Linked DNA regions of Peterkaempfera bronchialis. The protein of the gene in region 1 interacts with the protein of each later gene in a pairwise test. Links are inferred from orthologs where the notes say so. Each region holds a gene or a part of one and is shown on either strand. Other genes may lie near its edges.

What was found.
Region 2: the proteins of C7M71_RS08360 (region 1) and C7M71_RS14805 interact in binary tests that used the Escherichia coli proteins (3 or more experiments, as listed by UniProt). The link is inferred for Peterkaempfera bronchialis from one-to-one orthologs.

What each region holds. Positions count from the first base shown.
Region 1 is NZ_CP031264.1:1,898,644-1,904,537, forward strand. What follows is about bases 1-2,804. They hold C7M71_RS08360 (acyl carrier protein), read left to right. Parts: upstream 1-1,183; coding sequence 1,184-1,426; downstream 1,427-2,804. Other genes in these bases: C7M71_RS08350 (ACP S-malonyltransferase), read left to right, coding at 1-34; C7M71_RS08355 (beta-ketoacyl-ACP synthase III), read left to right, coding at 31-1,077; fabF (beta-ketoacyl-ACP synthase II), read left to right, coding at 1,564-2,804. Also shown: more of fabF, read left to right, coding at 2,805-2,832; C7M71_RS08370 (hypothetical protein), read left to right, coding at 3,098-3,694; C7M71_RS08375 (class F sortase), read left to right, coding at 3,785-4,501; C7M71_RS08380 (DUF3145 domain-containing protein), read right to left, coding at 4,595-5,089; C7M71_RS08385 (cation diffusion facilitator family transporter), read left to right, coding at 5,528-5,894. UniProt on the Escherichia coli protein: Carrier of the growing fatty acid chain in fatty acid biosynthesis.
Region 2 is NZ_CP031264.1:3,338,066-3,353,672, forward strand. The notes cover bases 5,499-8,221. They hold C7M71_RS14805 (alpha/beta fold hydrolase), read left to right. Parts: upstream 5,499-6,331; coding sequence 6,332-7,111; downstream 7,112-8,221. Other genes in these bases: C7M71_RS14800 (MFS transporter), read left to right, coding at 5,499-6,190; C7M71_RS14810 (TetR/AcrR family transcriptional regulator), read right to left, coding at 7,196-7,951; C7M71_RS14815 (MFS transporter), read left to right, coding at 8,048-8,221. Outside these bases: C7M71_RS14780 (IS701 family transposase), read right to left, coding at 1-1,105; C7M71_RS14785 (NAD(P)H-binding protein), read right to left, coding at 1,365-2,249; C7M71_RS14790 (acyltransferase family protein), read right to left, coding at 2,319-3,488; C7M71_RS14795 (NADPH:quinone reductase), read left to right, coding at 3,709-4,689; more of C7M71_RS14800, read left to right, coding at 4,724-5,498; more of C7M71_RS14815, read left to right, coding at 8,222-9,526; C7M71_RS14820 (hypothetical protein), read left to right, coding at 9,602-10,483; C7M71_RS14825 (protein phosphatase 2C domain-containing protein), read left to right, coding at 10,536-11,360; C7M71_RS14835 (hypothetical protein), read left to right, coding at 12,044-12,358; C7M71_RS14840 (ATP-binding protein), read left to right, coding at 12,364-13,065; C7M71_RS14845 (DUF2637 domain-containing protein), read left to right, coding at 13,219-14,181; C7M71_RS14850 (plasmid mobilization protein), read left to right, coding at 14,627-15,202; C7M71_RS31780 (relaxase/mobilization nuclease domain-containing protein), read left to right, coding at 15,199-15,607. UniProt on the Escherichia coli protein: The physiological role of BioH is to remove the methyl group introduced by BioC when the pimeloyl moiety is complete. It allows to synthesize pimeloyl-ACP via the fatty acid synthetic pathway through the hydrolysis of the ester bonds of pimeloyl-ACP esters.

The DNA.
Region 1 (5,894 bases):
CCGGCTGCCCGCCACGGAAGGCGTGAACGCATGACAGAGAGCAGCGGCGCGACACCGAGCATCCGGCCCAGCCGGGGCGCGGACTTCTCGCGGATCCACGGCGTGGGCGGCTACCGCCCGGTGCGGGTGATCCCCAACGAGGAGGTCCTCCAGTGGATCGACTCCTCGGACGAGTGGATCCGCACCCGCAGCGGCATCACCGAGCGCCGCTGGGCGGGCCCGGAGGAGAGCGTCTCGGAGATGTCGGTGCAGGCGGCGGGCAAGGCCATCGCCCAGGCCGGCATCGCGCCCGAGCAGGTCGGCGCGGTGGTGGTCTCCACCGTCTCGCACCTCAAGCAGACCCCGGCCATCGCCACCGAGATCTCGCACCGGCTGGGCTGCGGCACCGCCGCCGCCTTCGACATCTCGGCCGCCTGCGCGGGCTTCGGCTACGGCCTGAGCCTGGCCGACGGCATGATCCGCGCCGGCAGCGCCGAGTATGTGCTGGTGATCGGCGTCGAGCGGCTGAGCGACCTGACCGACACCTCGGACCGCTCCACCGCCTTCATCTTCGGCGACGGTGCGGGCGCCGTGGTCGTCGGACCGTCCGACCGGCCCGGTATCGGCAAGGTCATCTGGGGCTCGGACGGCTCCCAGGCGGACGTCATCTCGCAGACCCATGCCTGGGACACCGCCTTCGCCAAGGAGGACGCGGTCAACGGCACCGGCAGCGAGGTGAAGTGGCCGGCGCTGCGGATGGAGGGCCAGACGGTCTTCCGCTGGGCGGTGTGGGAGATGGCCAAGGTCGCCCAGCAGGCGCTGGACGCGGCCGGGGTCACCGCCGACCAGCTCGGCGCGTTCATCCCCCACCAGGCCAACATGCGGATCACGGATGCCATGATCAAGGCGCTGAAGCTGCCGGCGTCCGTGCCCGTCGCGCGCGACATCGCCGAGACCGGCAACACCTCGGCGGCGTCCATCCCGCTCGCCATGGAGCGGATGCTCGCCTCCGGCGAGGCGAAGAGCGGCGACCTCGCCCTGGTCATCGGGTTCGGGGCGGGTCTCGTCTACGCTGCCGCAGTCGTTACCCTCCCGTAAGTCAAGACCTGTGCCGCCCCGTGCGGGCGCACCCCTTGACCACCGCGTCCCGCACCCGCGGGACACGGAGCACACAGTGGAATCACCCTTCGATAGGAGCGCCGCAATGGCTACCAAGGACGAGGTCCTGGCAGGTCTCGCCGAGATCGTCAACGAGATCGCCGGCATCCCCACCGAGGACGTCGAGCTGGACAAGTCCTTCACCGACGACCTGGACGTCGACTCGCTCTCCATGGTCGAGGTCGTCGTCGCCGCCGAGGAGCGCTTCGACTGCAAGATCCCGGACGACGAGGTGAAGAACCTCAAGACCGTGGGCGACGCCGTCGAGTACATCCTCGCCAACAGCTGAGACACCGTACGGGACGGCCACCGGCCGTCACCACCCAACCTCGGGGCACCTGAGTTCCTGTCAGGCCGACGCGCATGCCGGCGTCCCCTCGGCACCAGCGCCGCCTCGCACGCTGAACACGTGGGAGTAAGAGACCAGTGACTACTGACACCCGCACCACCGTGGTCGTCACGGGTATCGGCGCCTTCACGCCGCTGGGCGGCGATGCCGCGTCGACCTGGGAGGCACTCCTCGCCGGACGCTCCGGCGTGGCGCTCCTCAAGGACGAGTGGGCCGCCGAGCTGCCCGTGCGGATCGCCGCACGGGCAGCCGTCGACCCCGGTGAGGTCCTGCCGCGGCCGGTGGCCCGCAAGCTGGACCGGTCGGCGCAGTTCGCGCTGATCGCCGCCAGGGAGGCGTGGGCCGACGCGGGCTTCGCCGCCCCGGCGACCGACGAGTCCTCCGCCATCGACCCCGACCGCCTGGGCACCGTGGTCGCCTCCGGCATCGGGGGCGTCACCACCCTGCTCGACCAGTACGACGTGCTCAAGGAGAAGGGCGTCCGCCGCGTCTCCCCGCACACCGTGCCCATGCTGATGCCGAACAGCCCGGCGGCCAACGTCGGCCTGGAGATCGGCGCCCGCGCCGGCGTGCACACCCCGGTGAGCGCCTGCGCCTCCGGCGCCGAGGCCATCGGCTACGCCATCGAGATGATCCGCACCGGCCGCGCCGACATCGTGGTCGCGGGCGGCACCGAGGCGGCCATCCACCCGCTGCCCATCGCGGCCTTCGCCAACATGATGGCGATGTCCAAGAACAACGACGAGCCGCAGCGCGCCTCCCGCCCGTACGACAAGGCCCGGGACGGCTTTGTGCTGGGCGAGGGCGCCGGTGTGGTGGTCCTGGAGTCGGCGGAGCACGCCGCGGCCCGTGGCGCCCGCGTCTACTGCGAGGCGGTCGGCCAGGGCCTCTCGGCCGACAGCCACCACATCGCGCAGCCGGAGCCCTCCGGCCGTGGCGTGGCCGCCGCCGTGTCCAACCTCTTCGACGCCACCGGGCTGGACCGCTCCTCCGTGGTCCATGTGAACGCCCATGCCACCTCCACCCCGCAGGGCGACATCGCCGAGGTGAAGGCGCTGCGCAAGGTGCTCGGCGACGACCTGGACCACATCGCGGTCTCCGCGACCAAGTCGATGACCGGCCACCTGCTGGGCGGCGCCGGCGGCATCGAGACCGTCGCCACCGTGCTGGCGCTGCACCACCGCCTCGCCCCGCCGACCATCAACGTCGACGACCCGGACGACGAGGTCGACGCCGACATCGTGCGCGGCGAGCCCCGGAAGCTGCCGGAGGGCCCGATCGCGGCGCTCAACAATTCCTTCGGCTTCGGCGGTCACAATGTGGTTCTGGCCTTCCGCCGGGACTGACTCCGACAAGCCGTCAGGAAGGCCCCGCCCGATCTCTCGGGCGGGGCCTTCCGCGTCCCCGGGCCACCCGCTCTGACCTGCTCGAACAGTGTGTTCGAACCGTCTGAGGGGCCGTTGATTCGGCCGAAAGGATCATCATCTCACCCGATTGCGACTGTCGACTGGCGCCAGGGCCTCCAGTGACGGACGGTGATCGAGGTGCTTCCGCGATTCCCCTGAGTTGACGTCCTGTCACCGATCGTAGAGGCGCTGGAAGGTCATCGTCATGCGTGCACGCACGTTCGTCGCCGGCGCCGCGCTCAGCGCCGCCGCACTCACCCTTGTCATCCCTGCCGCCCATGCGGACGCCTGGTCGCCCGGCAAGTCCGGTGGGGCCGCTCTGCAGGGCGGCGGGGGCTGGGGTATCGACGGGGGCAAGGACGAGGGTCGGGATGAGGGTCGGGACTGGGGCAAGGACGGGGGTCGGGACGAGGGCCGCGACTTCGGCCGGGAGGGTGGCCGGGACGAAGGCCGCGACTTCGGCCGCGAGGGTGGCCACGAAGAGGGCCGCGAGTGGGGCAAGGGCGGCCGCGAGCACGGCCACCACGGCGAGGGCGGGGAGTGGGTCAAGGACGAAGGCCGCGAGTTCGACGAGGAGTACAGCGACTTCGACCACGAGCGCAAGCACTGCCACGGCAGGGAGGAGCAGCACGTCATCAAGGAGGAGCGCCGTCACGAGCGTCCGCACGGCGGCGTCCACACCGGCGGCGGCGGCATGGCCTCCACGGGCGGCCTGGCCGCCGGTGGCGCCCTGCTGGCGGGCGGCCTGGGCGCCGGCGCGTGGAGCATGCGCCGCCGCAACAACCTCGGCCGTGCCATCTGACACGACCTCGCACTGCTGACCGACCCGACGTGGCCACCGCCGTTCTGCGGCGGTGGCCACGCCGCCGCTCCCAGAAAGGCAGTCCCCAGGATGGGCATCAAGGACAAGGTGCAGGGCGGGCCCGCCACCCGCAGCACGGGCGGCCGCGACGCCGGGGCCGGCCGGATCCGGCTGGCCGGGGCGGCGGTACTGCTCGGCCTCTTCATGATCCACAGCTCCCTGGACGGCTCCTCCCCACCCGCACCGGCCGCCGCCTCCCCGGCCTCCTCCGGCCCGGCCCGCGCCAAGGCCGCACCCCCGTCCGCCCCGGCCGGCTCCGCCGCCCCGCAGGGTCCGGCCATGGCCGCCTCCGCGCCGACCCGCCTGACCATTCCGGCCATCGGGGTCAACGCCCCCTTCACCAAGCTGGCGCTGGACAAGGGGGGCGTGCTGCAACCCCCGCCCAACACCGACAGCAACCTGGTCGGCTGGTACGGCGCCGGGGCCAGCCCGGGCGAGCGCGGCACCGCCCTGGTACTCGGCCATGTGGACACCAAGCGCGGCCCCGCCGTCTTCTGGGGCCTGGGCGCGCTCAAGAAGGGCAGCAAGGTCGAGATCACCCGGGCCGACGCGACCACCGCGGTCTTCACCGTCGACTCGGTGGAGGTCTTCCCCAAGAACAACTTCCCCGACGAGCGGGTGTACGGGGACACCCCGAGCGCCCAGCTGCGGCTGATCACCTGCGGCGGCACCTACGACCACAAGCGGCGCGACTACACCTCCAACGTGGTGGTCTTCGCCCACCTGGACTCCTCCCGTAAGCGCTGACCCACTCGCCGCCCACAGGGAAACGCGCCGCACCCGGCAACTGCTTCCGGGTGCGGCGCGTTTCTGCGGTCGGGGGGCTTGCCGGTCGGAGTGTCAGACGACCTGGTGGAGCCAGCGGACGGGAGCGCCCTCACCGGCGTAGCGGAAGGGCTCCAACTCGTCGTCCCACGGCTTGCCGAGCAGCCGGGAGATCTCCGCCTCCAGGTCGGTCTCGCCCTTGCGCGCACGGGCCATGGCGGCGCGCAGCCGGTCCTCGGGGATCAGGATGTCGCCGTGGATGCCGGTGACGGCATGGAAGATGCCGAGATCGGGGGTGCTGCTGTAGCGCTCGCCCTCGGCCGTGGCACAGGGCTCGGCGGTCACCTCGAAGCGCAGCAGGTGCCAGCCGCGCAGGGCCGAGGCCAGGCGTGACGCGGTACCGGGCTCCCCCTGCCAGGAGAACTCGGCACGCCAGTTGCCGGGTGCGGCGGGCTGGCGGATCCAGTCAAGGTTGACGCGCACACCGAGCACGCCCGCGACGGCCCACTCGACGTGCGGGCACAGCGCGCGCGGCGCGGAGTGGACGTACAGAACTCCACGTGTCGTCACCGGGACCTCCAGGCTGTGGACGAGGGTCGCCTTCCCCAGCGGCCTCGTGCCTCTTGCCCGAGATTCCTGTCCGGCACCGTCATTCTGCACCAACTGCCACTACTGCACCACTACCCGGCGTGACTTTCGGTAAACGCTATCCGATCACTAAATCCATCAAACCGGACAGACTGTCACCCCATGTGATCAGATGCCCAGTGAGTTCTACTCACCGTCAACAGCGCCTCCAGCAGCGGCCACTGCCGAAGGAAACGTTATCGCGGGGCAGGACGTCACGGGTGGCGGACCATCGGACGCGGCCTGAATCCGCCTCCCGGGGGTTGGGTCGGACTGGTGTACGACCGTCGTACACATGGGGCAGGTGCAAGCGCGTCGCACCTGAGGGGCGGCGGCTGTTCCAGGGTGGCTGCAATGCCGCGGCTGTGCCACGGTGATGCCATGACGGGTCGCCCGCACACGCATGGGCATGCTCACCGGCACGAGCCGGGCCGTCGGCTGGGTCATCGGCTGGGTCGTCGGCTGGGCCATCTGCTGGGCCATCTGCTGGGCCATCGCTGGGGGCATGCGCTCAGACCACACAGCCATGACCCCGCCGCCAGGGTGGACGCCGCGCTCGAAGGGTCGGCGGAGGGACTGCGCACCCTTGCCTTCTCGCTCGGCGTGCTGGGGCTCACCACCGCCGTGCAGGCCGTGATCGCGGCGCTCTCCGGCTCGGTGGCGCTGCTCGGCGACACCGTGCACAACGCCGCCGACGCGCTCACCGCGCTGCCCCTGGGTGTGGCGTTCCTGCTGGGCCGGCGGGCGG
Region 2 (15,607 bases), 1.4 Mb from region 1 along the record:
CCCGGATACCCACCCGGTCGGCGATCCGGGCGCAGTCCAGGTCGACGCGGTCGATCAGCCGCCCCAACCGGAGCAGCGCCGCCGGCTGGACGTCCACCAGATCGGTCAGCCACAGCTCGGTGGTGCGCTGCCGACCCGGCACGCTCACGCCCAGCAGCAGCCACTCCCCGCCGCGCACCCCCGCGACCGCCCTGGCCGACTGCGCCGGCACCCGGACCCGGACCGCCGCCACCAGGCTGGTGCGCACCCCGCCGCCGGTGTGGGCGGACCACACCACCGGACGCCGCAGATCCCGGGCGGCCGCCATCAGCTGGTACGCCGGGGCCGGCTCGGCCATCCGGCCGTGCGCCACCGGTCCGGCCAGGGCGAGCGGCAGCGACCCGCTGATCCTGGCCAGCAGCGGCACCCGCCCCGCCCGCAGCCTGCGGATGGTGCGCAGGGCGTCGGTGTCGCGCGCGTCCAGCACCACCGGCCGGTTCGGCAGGCCCCAGCGGGCCGGCAGGCCGAGGACCACCTCGACCGCGCAGTCTCCCAGGGTCTCCGCGTCGGCCTCGTCCGGGATCAGCGCCTGGCTGCGCCGCGGTTCGTCGTCGAGCCAGGTCTCCGGGAGGTGCAGCCGCCAGTTGACCGGGCAGCTCAGCTCCTCCGAGGCGGCCCACACCCCCACCGCCTGCTGGGCGTTGAGCACCTGCCCGAGTGCCGGGATGAAGCGGCGGTCCACCCCGACGGAGTGGTCCCCGGCCTTGGGGATCACCATCGGGCGGACCACCCATGCCTGCGGCGGGGCGATCCGGGCGAGGTGCTGGGCGAGGGCCTGCCGGACCGGATTCCAGTCCCAGGTGGAGCTGGTGATGAAGTGGTGCAGGCTCTGCTCCGCCGCCTGCCCGCCGACCACCGTGGCGATGTTCCGTATCGACTTGCGGCCCTGCGCCTCCAGCAGGCCGCGCACATACTGCGCGCCCTTGTGCCGTTGGTCGCTGCGGGGCAGCGACGCGAAGAGCACGGAGCAGAACTCCGGGAGCAGGACGTCGTGGGAGGCGTGGTCGAAGGCCGGTGTGCGACTCTCTTCCAGGGCATCCCCGGTGTGCAGGGCCAGGCCGCTCATGGAAACCCCTCAGCTGGACGGATGGCTGGTGCTCGCCGTCTCTCAAGCTAGGTATCCGGGCCCGTCCCGCTAAGGTGCACAGCTCACCTGCCTGACCCCGGCGATGGTGGCCGCACCACCATCGCGACCCCGGGGCGGGCCGGGATCGCGCCGGTCGGCGCGGTCCGCGGTGGTCCGCACACCATGAGGCTCCCGTGGGTGGGCGGCGGACCGAGGTCCGCCGCCCACCCACGGGAGCCCGTCCGCCAGGACCCGCCGGTCAGGGGGTGAAGGCCGCCGCGTGGTCCGCCACCCACTCGGCGAAGGTGCGGGCCGGGCGTCCGGTGATCCGCTCCACGGTGTCGGAGAGATGGGTCGGGATGCCGTCGGAGTGGGCCCAGTAGCCGACCACCGCGTCCATCACCCAGACCGGCACGATCGGTGCCAGCGCCTCCCTGGCCTCGGCCTCGGTCAGCTCCTCGAACTCCAGCGGTCGGCCGATCACCTCGGAGATGATCTCCAGCTGGCGGCGCTGCGTCACCGACTCGGGCCCGCTGAGGAAGTACGCCCGGTTCTCGTGGCCGGGCCCGGTGAGCGCGGCGACCGCGACGGCGGCGATGTCCTTCTCGTGGATCACGTCGCTGTGCGACTCGGGGTAGGGGAAGCGCACCCTGCCCTCGGCCCGGATGGACTCCGGCCAGCCCCACATCAGGATGTTGGTGGCGAAGTTGTGCGGTCGCAGGAAGGTGTAGGGGATCCCGGAGGCGACGATCGCTTCCTCGACGGCCTGGTGCATCTCGGTGATCGGCTTCTGCTCGGGGAAGGCGTCCACCACGGTCTGCGAGGAGAGCAGCACGATCTGGCGGACGCCGGCGGCCCGGGCCGCGTCCAGGAAGTCCGCGATGCCCTGCGGCACGGCGTAGAGGAAGACCTTGGCGACGCCGTCCAGTGCGGCCTTCAGCGTCTCCGGCTGGAGCAGGTCCGTCCGCACCACCTCCACCGAGTCGGGCAGCGAGAGCTTCTCGGGGTTGCGGGCACCGGCCCGGACCGCTGCCCCGGCGTCGAGGAGCTGCTCGACCACGGAGGCGCCGACCTGACCGCCCGCGCCGATGACCAGGACCTTGTCCAGGACCTTGTCCAGGGGCTTGTTCACGGGCTTGTTCACGGGGATCTCCTTGGGTGGCGTTCTGCTGGTGGGGTGCTGGGCGGGGTTCTGCGTGAGGTGTGCCGGGGTTCAGCCGAGTCGGCTGCGGCGGCGCGGCTTGGAGAAGCGCCGCGTGATCGGTGCCTCGACCAGGGCGTACAACGCCCAGGAGAGCAGCACGCTGACGGCGGCCGCGCCGATCAGCAGACCGATGGTGGCGGGAACGGAGAACATCCTGGCGCCCAACAGCTCGCGGAGGTAGGCCAGCACGATGAAGTGCAGCAAGTAGAAGGCGAAGGAGATCTCGCCGAGCCAGGTCATCGCCCGGTTGCGGAAGAGGGTGAACCGGTTCTCGTTGTCCGCGAGGGCGGCGGCGGCGATCAGCAGCACGACCGGGACGATGGTGGCGGCACGCTGGCCGTAGAGGTACGGCACATAGCGGGTGAGGGCGTAGCCGGCGACCAGCAGCAGGCTCGACCAGACCATGCCGATGTTGCGCCAGCGGCCGTTCCGCACCGCGAGGGCGGCCAGGATGCCGAGGGCGAAGTCCATCATGCGGACCGGCGGCAGCACATAGGCGAACCAGTACTGCACCACCGAGCTGGCGTCACCGCCGGGGATGCCGGGGGTGTCGGGCAGCAGTGCGTAGGCGGCGAGCGGGGTGGCGACGATGCCGGCGACCACTCCGCCGATCCAGTACTTCAGGTGCTGCGGGCGGATGCGCCGGCAGGCGCCGTACAGCAGCGGGAAGGCCAGGTAGAAGACGGCCTCCGCACCGAGCGACCAGCTCGGCGGGTCCACGCTGAAGTAGGTGTTGAAGTCGGGTATCCACGACTGGACCATCAGCAGGTTGGCGAGCGCGGTGCGCATCGGGGTGTAGGCGCCAGCGAAGACCACCATCGCCAGGACCCAGGCGATCACGTAGTTCGGGTAGATCTTGACGAATCTCCGCCGCCAGAAGTGCGTCGCGGTGTCGCCCTTTCTCGCCGACCAGGCGAGGACGAAGCCGCTGAGGACGAAGAAGAAGGTGACCCCGAGCCCGCCCGCCTGGCCGGCGAGCCTGGTGAAGCCCGTCTCGGCGCCGTCGTCGGCGAGCAGCCGCAGCGAGGGGATCGGCAGGGCGGCGTGGTAGAGGAACACCGCCAGTGCGGCCGGGAACCGCAGGCCGGTCAGCGAGGGCAGCCGATGGGTGAAGGAACGCTTCGGCGGCGCTGTGTCGGCGGTGCCGACCGGGTCGGCGAGAAGTTGGTCAGTGGCCACGGGAAACCGTCCTTGCGGGTGGGGTGCCTGAGGTGTCCGGGTTTGGTGGGTGCTGTCCCGGCGATGAGTAAACTACACGGTGCAGTCGACTAACTGCACTGGCCGGTGTAGCATCTATGTCAGGTCGGCCCACGCCGAAAGCCCTTCGGGCCCAGGGGAGTTGACGAACGATGAGCCGACCGGGCCGCGAGCCCCGCTTCCTCCAGGAGGATCTGTGGTCATGCGCGCAGCCTTCATCGAGCAGCTGGGTCCACCGCAGAACATCCGCTACGGCCAGGTGCCCTCACCGGCTCCGGGTCCGACCGACGTCCTGGTGGACGTCACCGCGGTCTCGGTCAACCCGGTGGACACCTTCGTCCGCTCGGGCGTATTCCGGACCCCGGTCCCCTTCCCCTTTGTGATCGGCCGCGATCTGGTCGGCCGGGTCGCGGCGGCCGGCCCCGGCGCCCCGGGCTTCTCCGTCGGCGACCGGGTCTGGTGCAACAGCCTCGGCCACGGCGGCCGGCAGGGCGCCGCAGCCGAACGGGCCGTGGTCCCGGCGGACCGGCTGTACCACCTGCCGCCGGGGGTGGACGAGGCCGAGGCGGTCGCTGTGGTGCACCCCGCCGCCACCGCCTATCTCGCCCTGGTCACCCACGGCCGGGTGCGCGCCGGCGACAACGTCCTGGTCGGCGGCGCCGCCGGCAACGTCGGCAGTGCGCTGGTGGTGCTGGCCGCCCAGGCCGGGGCACGCGTGATCGCCACGGCGAGCGCCCAGGACGCCGAGTACTGCCGCTCCCTGGGGGCGGCGGAGGTCGTCGACTACCGCGACCCCGAGCCGGACCGGCGGATCAGAGACCTCTGCCCCGACGGCGTCGATGTCCACCTCGACACCTCAGGGCGGAACGACCTCGGCACCGCCGTGGCCCTCCTCGCCCCGCGCGGCCGCATCGTGCTGCTGGCCGGGGCCAGGTCACGCCCGGTGCTGCCCGCCGGGCAGCTCTATATGAAGGACGGCTCGATCACCGGGTTCGCCATCTCGCACGCCACCGCCGCCGAACTCGCCGAGGCCGCCACCACCGTCAACCGGCTGCTGGCCGCGAAGCTGCTCCGCCCGCGGTCCCTGCGGCAGCTCCCGCTCGGCGCTGCGGCGGAGACCCACCACCGCCTGGAACAGGGCGAGTTGAACGGCAAACGGATCGTCCTGCGCACCGACCTGTGACACCCGTCCGCCCCTCACCATCGAAAGGCATCCCATGTCTCCGTCAGCCGCAGGCGCCGACCAGGCGTCCCGGCAGCGCCGCTCGGGCCTGACCCTGGCCCTGCTGGCGTTCGCCCAACTGATCGTCTCCATCGACTACAACATCGTCTATGTGGCGCTCCCCGAGATCGGCAGCGGCCTCGGCTTCTCCGCGCAGAACCTCCAGTGGGTGGTCAGCGCCTACGCGGTCGCATTCGGCGGCTTCCTGCTCTTCGGCGGCCGGGCCTCCGACCTCTTCGGCCGCCGCCGGATGTTCGTCCTGGGCCTGCTGCTGTACGCGGCCTCCTCGCTGATCGGCGGCCTGGCCACCGCCTCCGGCCTGCTGATCGCGGCGCGCGCCCTCCAGGGCCTCGGCGGCGCCTTCCTCTTCCCCGCCACCCTGGCGCTGGTCGTCACCAGCTTCGCGGAGGGCCGCGAACGCAACCGGGCGCTCTCCGTCTGGGCGGCCGCCGGCGCCAGCGGCATGGTCATCGGCTCGCTGCTCGGCGGCGTGCTGACCCAGGCATTCGGCTGGGAAGCGGTCTTCTTCGTCAATGTCCCGCTGGCCGGCGGCGCCGCGATCCTCGCCTTCTCGCTGATCGCCCCGGACGGCCCTCGCGGCCAGGGCCGCGCCTTCGACCTGCCGGGCGCGCTGACCGCCACCCTGGGCGCGACCCTGGTGGTCTTCACCCTGGTCCAGGCCCCGGCCTCCGGCTGGACCTCGCCGCTCATCCTCACCAGCGCCGTCGCCGGCCTCGCCCTGGTGGCCGCCTTCCTGGTGATCGAGTCCCGCAGCAGCGACCCGCTGATGCCGCTCCGGCTCTTCCGGAACCGCAATCTGGGCACCGGCGTGGTCACCACCTTCCTCTTCATGGCGACCTTCGGCACCCTGCTCTACTTCCTGACCGTCTACTTCCAGAATGTGCACGGCTACAGCGCCCTGGGCACCGGCGTGGCCTTCCTGATCCCGATGGCCTGCGGCTTCCTCGGCTCCATGCTCGGCGGTCGGCTGGCCACCCGGTTCGGCATCCGCTCCACCCTGATCGGCAGCTTCGTCCTGGGCGCGGCCGGCACCGCCGCCATGGCGCTCTCCATGTCGCCCGAGGGCTCGTACGCCGCGCTGCTCCCCGGCCTGATCGTGCTCAGCGTCTGCCAGGGCGTCATCTTCACCACCATGTTCGCCGCCGCCTCCACCGGCGTCGCCCCCTACGACCAGGGCATCGCCTCCGGCATCGTCTCCACCGGCCAGCAGGTCGGCAGCGCGGTCGGCCTGGCCGTCCTGGTCGCCATCGCCAACGCCGGCACCAGCGGCCGCACCGGCGAGGCGCTGCGGATCGCCACCACCCACGGGCTGCGCACCGCCGTCCTGGTCGCCACCGCGGGCATCGTGCTGCTGATCCTGGTGGCGCTCAACTTCGCGCGCACCCCGAAGCAGGCCGAGGCCGCCGCCGCCGAAGAGCCCGTCCTCGCCGCGCACTCCTGACCTCTTATCAGCACAACTCTGGTGGTCGGTAGACGACTTGACAGGTTATCGGCCGCTACGGGCCGTACCGTCCGGCCGCTGGGTTCAATGAAGAACGACACCAGATCGCACCGGCACATCCCCATGAAGGAGCACATCCACATGCCTACCGTCTCTGCTGGCAACGCCCGCGTGCACTACCGCGAGGACGGCTCCGGCCCGGGCCTGGTCTTTGTGCATGGCACCGGCTTCGGTTCCGAGGGCACCTGGGGCCACCTGGTCGAGCACTTCACCGACCGCCGTACCGTGATCCTTCCGGACTTCGCGGGCTGCGGCGAGACCCAGGACGACGGCGGTGAGCTGACCGCCGAGCTGCTCGCCGAGCAGATCGCCGGTGTGATCGAGGAGGCCGGCAACGGGCCGGTCGACCTGGTCGGCTTCTCGCTCGGCTCCGTGGTCGCGGCCACCGTCGCGGCCACCCGCCCCGACCTGGTCCGCCGACTGGTGCTGACGGCCGGCTGGTCCCACCCGCACGACGAGTACCTGCGCAACCACATGACCACCTGGCGCGGCACCAAGGGCGACGCGGACGCCTTCGGCCGCTTCGGCACGCTCACCGCCTTCAGCCGGACCTTCCTCAACACCCTGGGCAGCGAGCAGGTCGAGGGCATCATCAAGGGCAACCAGCCCACCGAGGGCGCCCTCCGCCACATCGACCTCAATCTGCGCGTCGACATCCGCGAGCTGCTGCCGAAGATCCAGGCCCCGACCCTGGTGATCGGGTGCACCCAGGACGCCACCATCCCGGTCGAGCTCGTCCGCGAGCTGCACGCCGGGATCGAGGGCAGCAGCTACGCCGAGCTCGACAGCGGCCATGTGGTCGTCTTCGAGAAGCCCGCCGAATTCGTCCAGCTGGTCCAGGAGTTCATCCACCAGGACTGAGCCGCCGCCTGCGCTGGCACCCGCCGCCCCCATCCGGGAGAACCCCCGTCTCCCGCGTGGGGGCGGCTGCCTTCGCCCGCCCGGTCACGGCACGGCGGGGCCTGCTTCGGCGCCGTCCGCGGGGGTGGCTTCGGGGTCGGCTTCGGAGGTGGCTTCGGGGTCGGCTTCAGAAGTGGCGAGGAGGGAGGTCAGCAGGGCCCCGAGGTTGCGGGTGAACTCGTCGTGCCGGGTGGCGGCGTCGGGGATATGCGGCACGCAGCGGGCGAGGGCGGGGAGCCGTACCGGGTCGGCGGAGGCGAAGGCCCGCTGGCGCTGGTTGGGCTCGCGGGGCGGCGCCAGGGGGTGCTGGTCGAACAGTTCGCCCAGCACCAGTTGCCAGCAGGTACGGAAGGCGGCCAGGGCCGACCGGGGGGCCAGTCCGGCGGCCAGGAAGTCGGCAAGGCAGGCGTCGTTGAAGGCGAGCGCCCGCTCGGCGACCATCTCGCCCCGGATCAGGATGTGCAGCACCCAGACGTGGTCGGCCATATAGGCGTGGGCGTCCAGGAGGCGCCGGAGCAGCCGCGCGCGGGGGGTGCCGCCGGGCACCTCCACGGGCAGTCCGGCGGCGATCTGCTCCAGGATCGCCAGCAGCAGGGCATCGCGGTCGGTGACATGGCGGTAGAGCGAGGTCGGCGCGGTGCCGAGTTCGGCGGCGACGGCGCGCATGGTGAGGGCGTCCAGGCCGTCCCGTTCGATCACCCGCCGCCCGGCGGCGACGACGCCGCCGGTGGTGAGGCCGGGCCGGGGGCGGCCGCGCAGGCGGCCTCGGCCGGGCTCGACGGGTCCCGTGCGCTCGAACATGACCCCATGGTCTCAGAACCCCCTTGCCGAGCCCCCTCTCCGCGCGGTTAAGTTAGGCATACCTAACGCGAACTATGTACGCATCGGGAGGCCGCCTTGAACAACGCCGCACACCCCGCCCCGGGCCGGACCGCCGCCGCCGCGCCCGTACCGGCCGAGCAGCCGCCCCCGCGCCGGGGGGTGATCCTGGCCACCGCCTCCCTCTGCCAGCTGCTGGTGGTGCTCGACGCCGCCGTGGTGAATGTCGCCCTGCCGTCGATCAGCCAGGCCCTGGACTTCTCCTCCAGCGCCCTGCCCTGGGTGATCAACGCCTACATCCTGGTCTTCGGCGGCCTGCTGCTGCTCGGCGGCCGGATCGCCGACCTGGTGGGCCACCGCCGCGCGATGGTCGCCGGTCTGGTGCTGTTCGCCGTCGCCTCGGTGCTCGGCGGCTTCGCCCAGGACCCAGGGCAGCTGATCGCGGCCCGCGCCGGGCAGGGCCTGGCGGCGGCGGTGCTCGCCCCGATCAGCCTGACGGTCATCATGGTGACCTTCCCCGAAGGACCCGCCCGGGCCAGGGCGGTCGGCATCTGGGCCATGGTGGCCGCCTCCGGCAGCGCCCTCGGCGTCCTGCTCGGCGGGCTGCTGACCGAACTGCTCGACTGGCGCTGGGTGCTCTTCGTCAACGTCCCGATCATCGCGGTGGTGCTCCCCCTGGCACTGCGCTCGGTCCGCGACCACCGGGTGGAGCGCACCGGGCGGCTGGACGTCACCGGCGCGGTGCTCGGCACGGCGGCGATGAGCGTCCTGGTGTACGGGACGGTGGAGACCGGCAACCACCCGTGGGGTTCGGCCCGCACCCTGGCCACCCTGGGGATCGCGGTGCTGCTGGGCATCGCGTTCCTGGTCCGGGAGCGGCGCTGCGCCCAGCCCATTGTGCGGCTGGGCCTCTTCCGGGCCCGCCCGGTGTGGATCTCCAATGTGATCGCGCTGCTCATCGGCGCCGCGATGGTGGTCGGCTTCTACTTCGCGTCGCTCTTCCTCCAGCAGGTGCTGCACTACGGCCCGCTCGCGGCCGGCGCCGCGTTCCTGCCGTTCTGCGCGGGGACCGTGGTCGGCAGCCTGGGGAGCGCCCGGCTCGCCGCCCGGCTGGGCAACCGGGCGGTGCTCACCACCGGACTGCTGCTGGGCGCCGTCGGCATGGCCCTGTTCGGACAGCTCGGCGTGGACTCGACCTTCGTCGGCGGGTTCCTGGCCCCGTGTGTGATCGCCAGCGTCGGCATCGGCCTCTGCATGGTGGCCAACACCTCGATGGGCACCACCGGGGCGCACCACCATGAGGCCGGGCTGGTCAGCGGGCTGCTGAACGCGAGCCGGCAGTGCGGCGGCAGCATCGGCCTGGCTGCCCTCTCCACCGTCGCCGTCGCCGCCACCCGCCACTCCGGCAGCCTCGACACCCTCCAGGCGCTCACCGACGGCTATGACCGGGCGTTCCTGGTCACCGCTGCGCTGCTGCTGCTGGCCGCGGTCGTCGCCGCGCTGTCGATCCCGGGCGGCCGACCCGCCCCGGCCGGGGCCCCCGCCGTGGAGAGCTGACGGGCGGGCGGGGCGGCGGGCGGGGACGGCAGGCGGGGCGGCGCGCAGGGTCGGCGGCGAGGCAGGATGGGCCGCATGCGGATCGAGTTGGCGAGCGAGGCCGGCACGGCGGGGCGGCCCAACGAGGACTTCGTGCTGGTCGCGCCGGAGGCGTTTGTGGTGCTGGACGGGGTGACGCCCGGGCCGCGCGACCCGGGCTGCCGCCACGGGGTGGTCTGGTACGTACGGCAGTTGGGGGCCCGGCTGCTGGACGAGGTGACCGCCCCGCCCGGCCGCCCGCTCGCCGACTGCCTGGCGGCGGCGATCGACGGCACGGCCAAGGCCCACGGCGGCGGCTGCGACCTGACCGCCCCGGCGACGCCGCAGGCCACGGTCGCGGTCGGCCGGGTGGCGGGCGGGCGCTTCGAGTACCTGGTGCTGGCCGACTGCACGGTGGTGCTGGACGGGCCGGACTTCCCGCGCGGGCCGGTGGCGATCACCGACGACCGGGTGGAGCGGGCGGCTCAGGACCTGCGGCGGGCGGCCTCGGCGCTGCCGGAGGGGTCGGCGGAGCGGGCTGCGGCCCGGGAGCGGTACGCCGCCGCCGTCGAAGGGCTGCGCAACCGGCCGGGCGGCTTCTGGACGGCCGCCGCCGACCCTGCGGTGGCGGCCGAGGCGGTGACCGGTTCCGCTGCGGTGGCGGGGCTGCGCGCGGTGGCGGCGATGAGCGACGGCGCCGGCCGCTATGTGGATCTGCTGGGGCTGGGCGACTGGTCCGACGCGATGCGGCTGCTGGCGGCGGACGGCCCGGCGGAACTGCTCGGCCGGGTGCGGGCGGCCGAGGCGGCCGACCCGGAGCGCCGCCGCTGGCGGCGCGGCAAGGTGTCGGACGACGCCACGGTCGTCTGGGCGGAGTTCGGGTCCAGCCGGGCCGGCGCCCGGCGGGCGGAGGGCAGCGGACCGGACGCGATCGGGTGAGCGTGTGCCACACCCCTGTCGGTGAGGGCGCGGGGGCGGCCACACTGGCCGGGTGCACGTGGAATTGGCGGGGGAACCGCAGCAACCGGGGCGGCAGAGTGAGGACTTCGCGGCGGCGACGCCCGAGGCGCTGGTGCTGCTCGACGGGTCGAGCTCACCGGCGGGTCTGGAGTCCGGCTGCCGGCACGGTACGGCGTGGTACGTCCGGCGGTTGGGGGTGCATCTGCTGGCCAGGCTGACCGACCGGGCGGACCGTACGGCCGCGCAGTGCCTGGCCGACGCCATCGCCGAGACGGCGGCCCTGCACGGCGCCCGCTGCGACCTGTCCCATCCCAACACCCCGGCGGCCATGGTGGTGGCGGCCCGGCAGCGCGGCGCCGCCCTGGAGTACGCGGTGCTGGGCGACTCGCTGCTGGTGCTCGACCGGGAGGACGGCGAGCCCCGGGTGGTGGGCGACAACCAGCCCTTCCCGGCGGGCGAGGCGCTGCGGCGGCAGGTGTGGGCGACGGCGCCCGGCTCGCCGGAGCGGGCGGCGCTGCACATGCAGTACGCGCTGGCGGTGCGGGCGGTCCGCAACAGCGGGCGCGGCCCATGGGTCGCCGCCGCCCTGCCCCGGGCGGCCGAGCACGCCGAGACGGGCACCGTCCCCCTCACCGGACTGCGCGGCGTGGCCGCCCTGTCCGACGGAGCGAGCCGCTATGTCCAGCGCTACGGGCTGGGCACCTGGGCAGAGGCGATGGCCCTGCTGGCAGACTCCGGCCCAGCCGAACTGCTCGCCCGGGTCCGCGCCGTGGAGTCCTCCGACCCCCAATGCCAACGCTGGCCCCGCGGCAAGCCCCACGACGACGCCACAGCCCTCTACGCCCGCCCCACCTGACCCGAGGGGAGCACCAGGCATGCGCCGGCAGCTCGGCGACTACCTCGCCGGCACCTACCCCTACCTCGGCTGAGCAGCCGACGCCGCGGAGAGCGGGAACCGGGCCCTGCCCCAGAGGTCAGGGGCAGGGCCCGGACCGCCGGCGCACCCGGTCGGCGCTCAGGACGTGGGGATGGTGCCGAGGCGGCCGGCCTGGAAGTCCTCCATGGCCTGCTGGAGTTCGTGGTGGCTGTTCATCACGAACGGGCCGTACCAGGCGACCGGCTCCCGGATCGGTTCGCCGCCGAGCAGGACCACCTCGAAGTTGGCGCTGCGCGAGTCCTGGACCTCGTCCGCACGGATGGTGAGCGAGTCGCCGTCCCCGAAGAGGACGGCCTGTCCCATCCGGAACGGGCGCCGCTCGGCGCCGGCCGAGCCGCTGCCCGCCAGGCCGTAGGCCAGGGCGTTGAAGTCGGACCGCCAGGGCAGGGTGATCTGGGCGCCGGGGTTCACCGACACATGGATCATGGTGATCGGCGTGTGGGTGACGCCGGGGCCCTGGTGGCCGCCGACCTCGCCGGCGATCAGCCGGACGAGCGCGCCGCCGTCCTCCGAGCCGAGCAGCTTCACGCTCCACGCCCTCGTCGGCAGCAGCTGACGGGAAGCGGCCGGTCCGCGTCGGCACACAGGCGGCCGAGCCGCAGGTGAACGCGGGCAACCTGCTGGCCGAGTACATCGCCAGCTGCCCCGCGCCGGTGCCCGCCAAGGTGAAGGGCCACCTCGCCAAGGTCATCAAGGAACTGCTCGACACGGGCACGCACCCCGGCCACGTCCGGGCCGGGCTGGCCCTGTGGGGCGAGAAGGCGCTGAGCCCCAGTCTGCTGCCGAGCATGGTCCACCAGGCGATCAATGCCCGGCCCGCCCACACCGCACGCGCCGGGCACACCGCCGCCCGCTCGCCCCACCAGCCGTTCACCAACCCGGCCGACGCCCGCGCCTACTACGAGGGGGACCTGTGACCAGCCTGCCCGGCGCCCGCCGTGCCGCCGACCGTGACCCCCAGCCCGCCTCGGGAGCCCTCCTGCGGTGCCAGCAGGTCCTGGCCAAGCGGGGCATTGACCCCGACCAGCCGCTCGCGGACACCGAGCCGCTGCCCACCGCGCTGGAGATCGCCGATCGCCGCATCCCGCCCCGCTACCGCCTCGCCGAAGCCGACCATCCCGACGTCGCCACCTGGGTCCAGCAGGTCACCCGGGCCTGCCGACCCGGCCCCGGCGGCACCCCCGGCATCGCCCAGGGCCCCTCGCTCCTGATCGCCGGACCCACCGGCTCCGGCAAGACCCACCAGGCGTACGGCGCGATCCGCAGCCTGCTCGAGGCCGGTGTACGGCTGCGGTGGGCGAAGATCACCGCCACCGAGCTGTACGCCGCCCAGCGACCCCGCCAAGGTGTCGACACCGAGCGGGAGATGCGCGAGCTGATGACCTGCCCGCTGCTGTTCCTCGACGACCTCGGCGCCGCCAAGGCGTCCGAGTGGACGGAGGAGCTGACCCTGCGGCTGGTCAACCACCGCTACGAGTACATGCTCCCGACGCTCTTCACCACCAACCTGCCCCTCGGCGAGATCAAGTCCGCCCTCGGCGACCGAACCGCCTCCCGCCTCGCGGAGATGTGCGAGCGCGCCATCCTCACGGGCGCCGACCGCCGCCGGAGAACCGCCGCCTGACCGGCCACCAGGACCGCCCCTGACACCGCTGCCCGCGCACCCTCACCGTCGCGCGAGTCCAGCCGGGGAGCGTCCTCCGCACACCTTCACCCGCCGTCGCCTCGCCGCTTCGCCCTGCCTGCGCGCGGCCAGGCCACCCCTGGAGCACCACACGTGACCACCATCGCGATACCCCCTGCCCACACGCCTCCCGTCCGGGCCACGATCTACGACCGGCTCGCTGTCGCTCTGCTCGGCGTCCTCGGCTTCGTCCTGTCCTACGACGCCCTGCGACAGATGGCCGCCGCGACCCACGTCCGAGGACCGCTGACCTACCTGTTCCCGATCACCATCGACGGCTTCATCGCCTACGGCGTGCGCGCCCTGCTCGTGCTGCGCGCCGCCCGCTGGCCCGCCCGCGCCTACGTTTGGACCCTTTTCGCCGGGGCCACCGCCACCAGCGTCTGGGCGAACGCCCTGCACGCCATTCGCCTCAACCAGCTTCCTGCTGGCGGAAGCGGGCTCAGGCTCAGCAACACCGTCGTCGGCGTCCTGTCCACCCTCGCCCCGCTCGCCCTCGCCGGCGCCGTCCACCTCTACATCCTCGTCGCCCGCCACGGTGGGCAGAGCGCGTCACCGAGTCCTGCGCCTTCCGCCGATGCGGTGGCATCCGACCACGACGCCGACCCCCGGCCGGAACAGGCGGAGGACCGCAGCGACGACAACGCGCTGTTAACGCTATTGTCCGCCGCTGGCCTTCTGCCCGACGAGTGGAGCGGCGCACTCCCCGGTCCCCAGTCGGCAGAAGCTGCTGACCAGCCCATCGGCACCGGGGACGCCCCGGCCGACGAGCCGACCGAACCCGCCGAGCCGTCCGACGAAACCCGTGCCGGGAACCCCGGCGCCACCGCGCAGGACAAGCCGATCGGCCGCCCGCCGGGGGCGCCCATGGAGAGGCTGGTGGAGGTCGGCCTCCAGGCCGCCATCGCCCATGGCCGACTCACCCGCGCGATCGTCGAGCAGGCCGTTCGGGAGGCTGGCCTCCCGCTCGGCAGTACCCGCTTCACGGAGCTGATGAAACAGCTCCGCCTCGCGTGGGACGGCGAGCAGGGTCGTCAGGACCCTGAGGCCGACTGACCGCCCGCGTGTCCGGCCGACCTGCACAGGTCGGCCGGACACCGCCTTCTGCCGACTCGCAGCCGCAGTCGGCAGAAGTCCACTACCCACCGGTCCCCGCACCCGGCAGAACTCGCCCGCGCCGGGGACTGCCGTTCCGCGCGCTGGTCCACGTCCGGAAGGTTCTGCTCGACGCGCCGCCCATCCCGCGAAGTCCAGCGCGACCAAACCGGCACCCGCCCGGAAACTACCCACCCCCAGCACCACCATGACCCCGCACCGCACGCCACCACCGGGGAGCCCACCCGTGAACACCACCCGCCAGACCCTCAACGACCAGCCCGGAGGTCCCGTAAGCTTCATGGACCGCAACGGAGTTGACCACACCTCCACCCGAAGCGGAGCAAGCGAGTGCGTACGAGGCCCCTACGGGGCCACGCACGCGGACGTCCCCGCCCAGGAGGGCGTGGACGAGCCGGTGCTGCCGAGGGCGGCAGCACCGGAGCTTCACCGCGAGGGCGTGGCGAAGGAGGAGAAGCCCGCCAGCTCGCCGTCCGATCCCATCGCCGACGTGTTGCCGCTCACCGTCGTCGTCAGTCCTTCCGCGACCGCCGCCAGCCGCAAGCAGCGCACCGTGAAGCGTCGCCGCCGCGATCCCGAGAATCCCCTGACGACGGAGGTCGGTTTCCGCTGCACTGAAGAGACGAAGACGCGCATCGAGCAGCTGGCCGCCGCAGCCGAACTGAACGTTGCCGCTTACCTGGAGCGCAAAGCGCTGGCCGAGGACTTCGTCGGCATCACCACCCGTGACGAGCGTCTGGAGCGGGCCATCACGGCACTCGACGCGGCACGCGGCCAGCTGGCGCCGGTCGGCAACAACGCCAACCAGATCGCCTACCGGCTCAACGTAGGCGCCGGCATCGAGCCGGGCCCGGCGGGGGCCGTCCTCGACAGGGCCCTGGCCCTGGTCGCCGAGGTCCGGGCAGCCGTCGCGGAGGTCGACGCGTCGGCCATGCACCTGGCGAAGGCGAAGCGCCGATGATCAGCAAGCCCATACGCGGGTCCAAGACGCACGGCGCGCTCAAGTACCTCTGCGGTCCCGGCAAGGCCAACGAGCACACCGACCCGCACATCGTCGCGTCCTGGGGCGGCTTCGCCCCCGACCCCAGCCGCGACCCACGCGACCCAGATGCCACCCTGGTTCAGCTCCGCGACGCGCTCGACCTGCACGTCGTCCGCTACGGCAAGCCGGTCACCCAGCACGTCTACCACCGGCCCGTTCGCGCGGACCCGACCGACCGCATCCTCAGCGACGAGAAGTGGGGCACCATCGCCCGCCGGATTGTGGCCGCCGCCGGCATCGCACCGGACGGCGACCCGAACGGCTGCCGCTGGATCGCCGTGCGCCACGCCGACAACCACATCCACATCCACATCCTCGCGACCG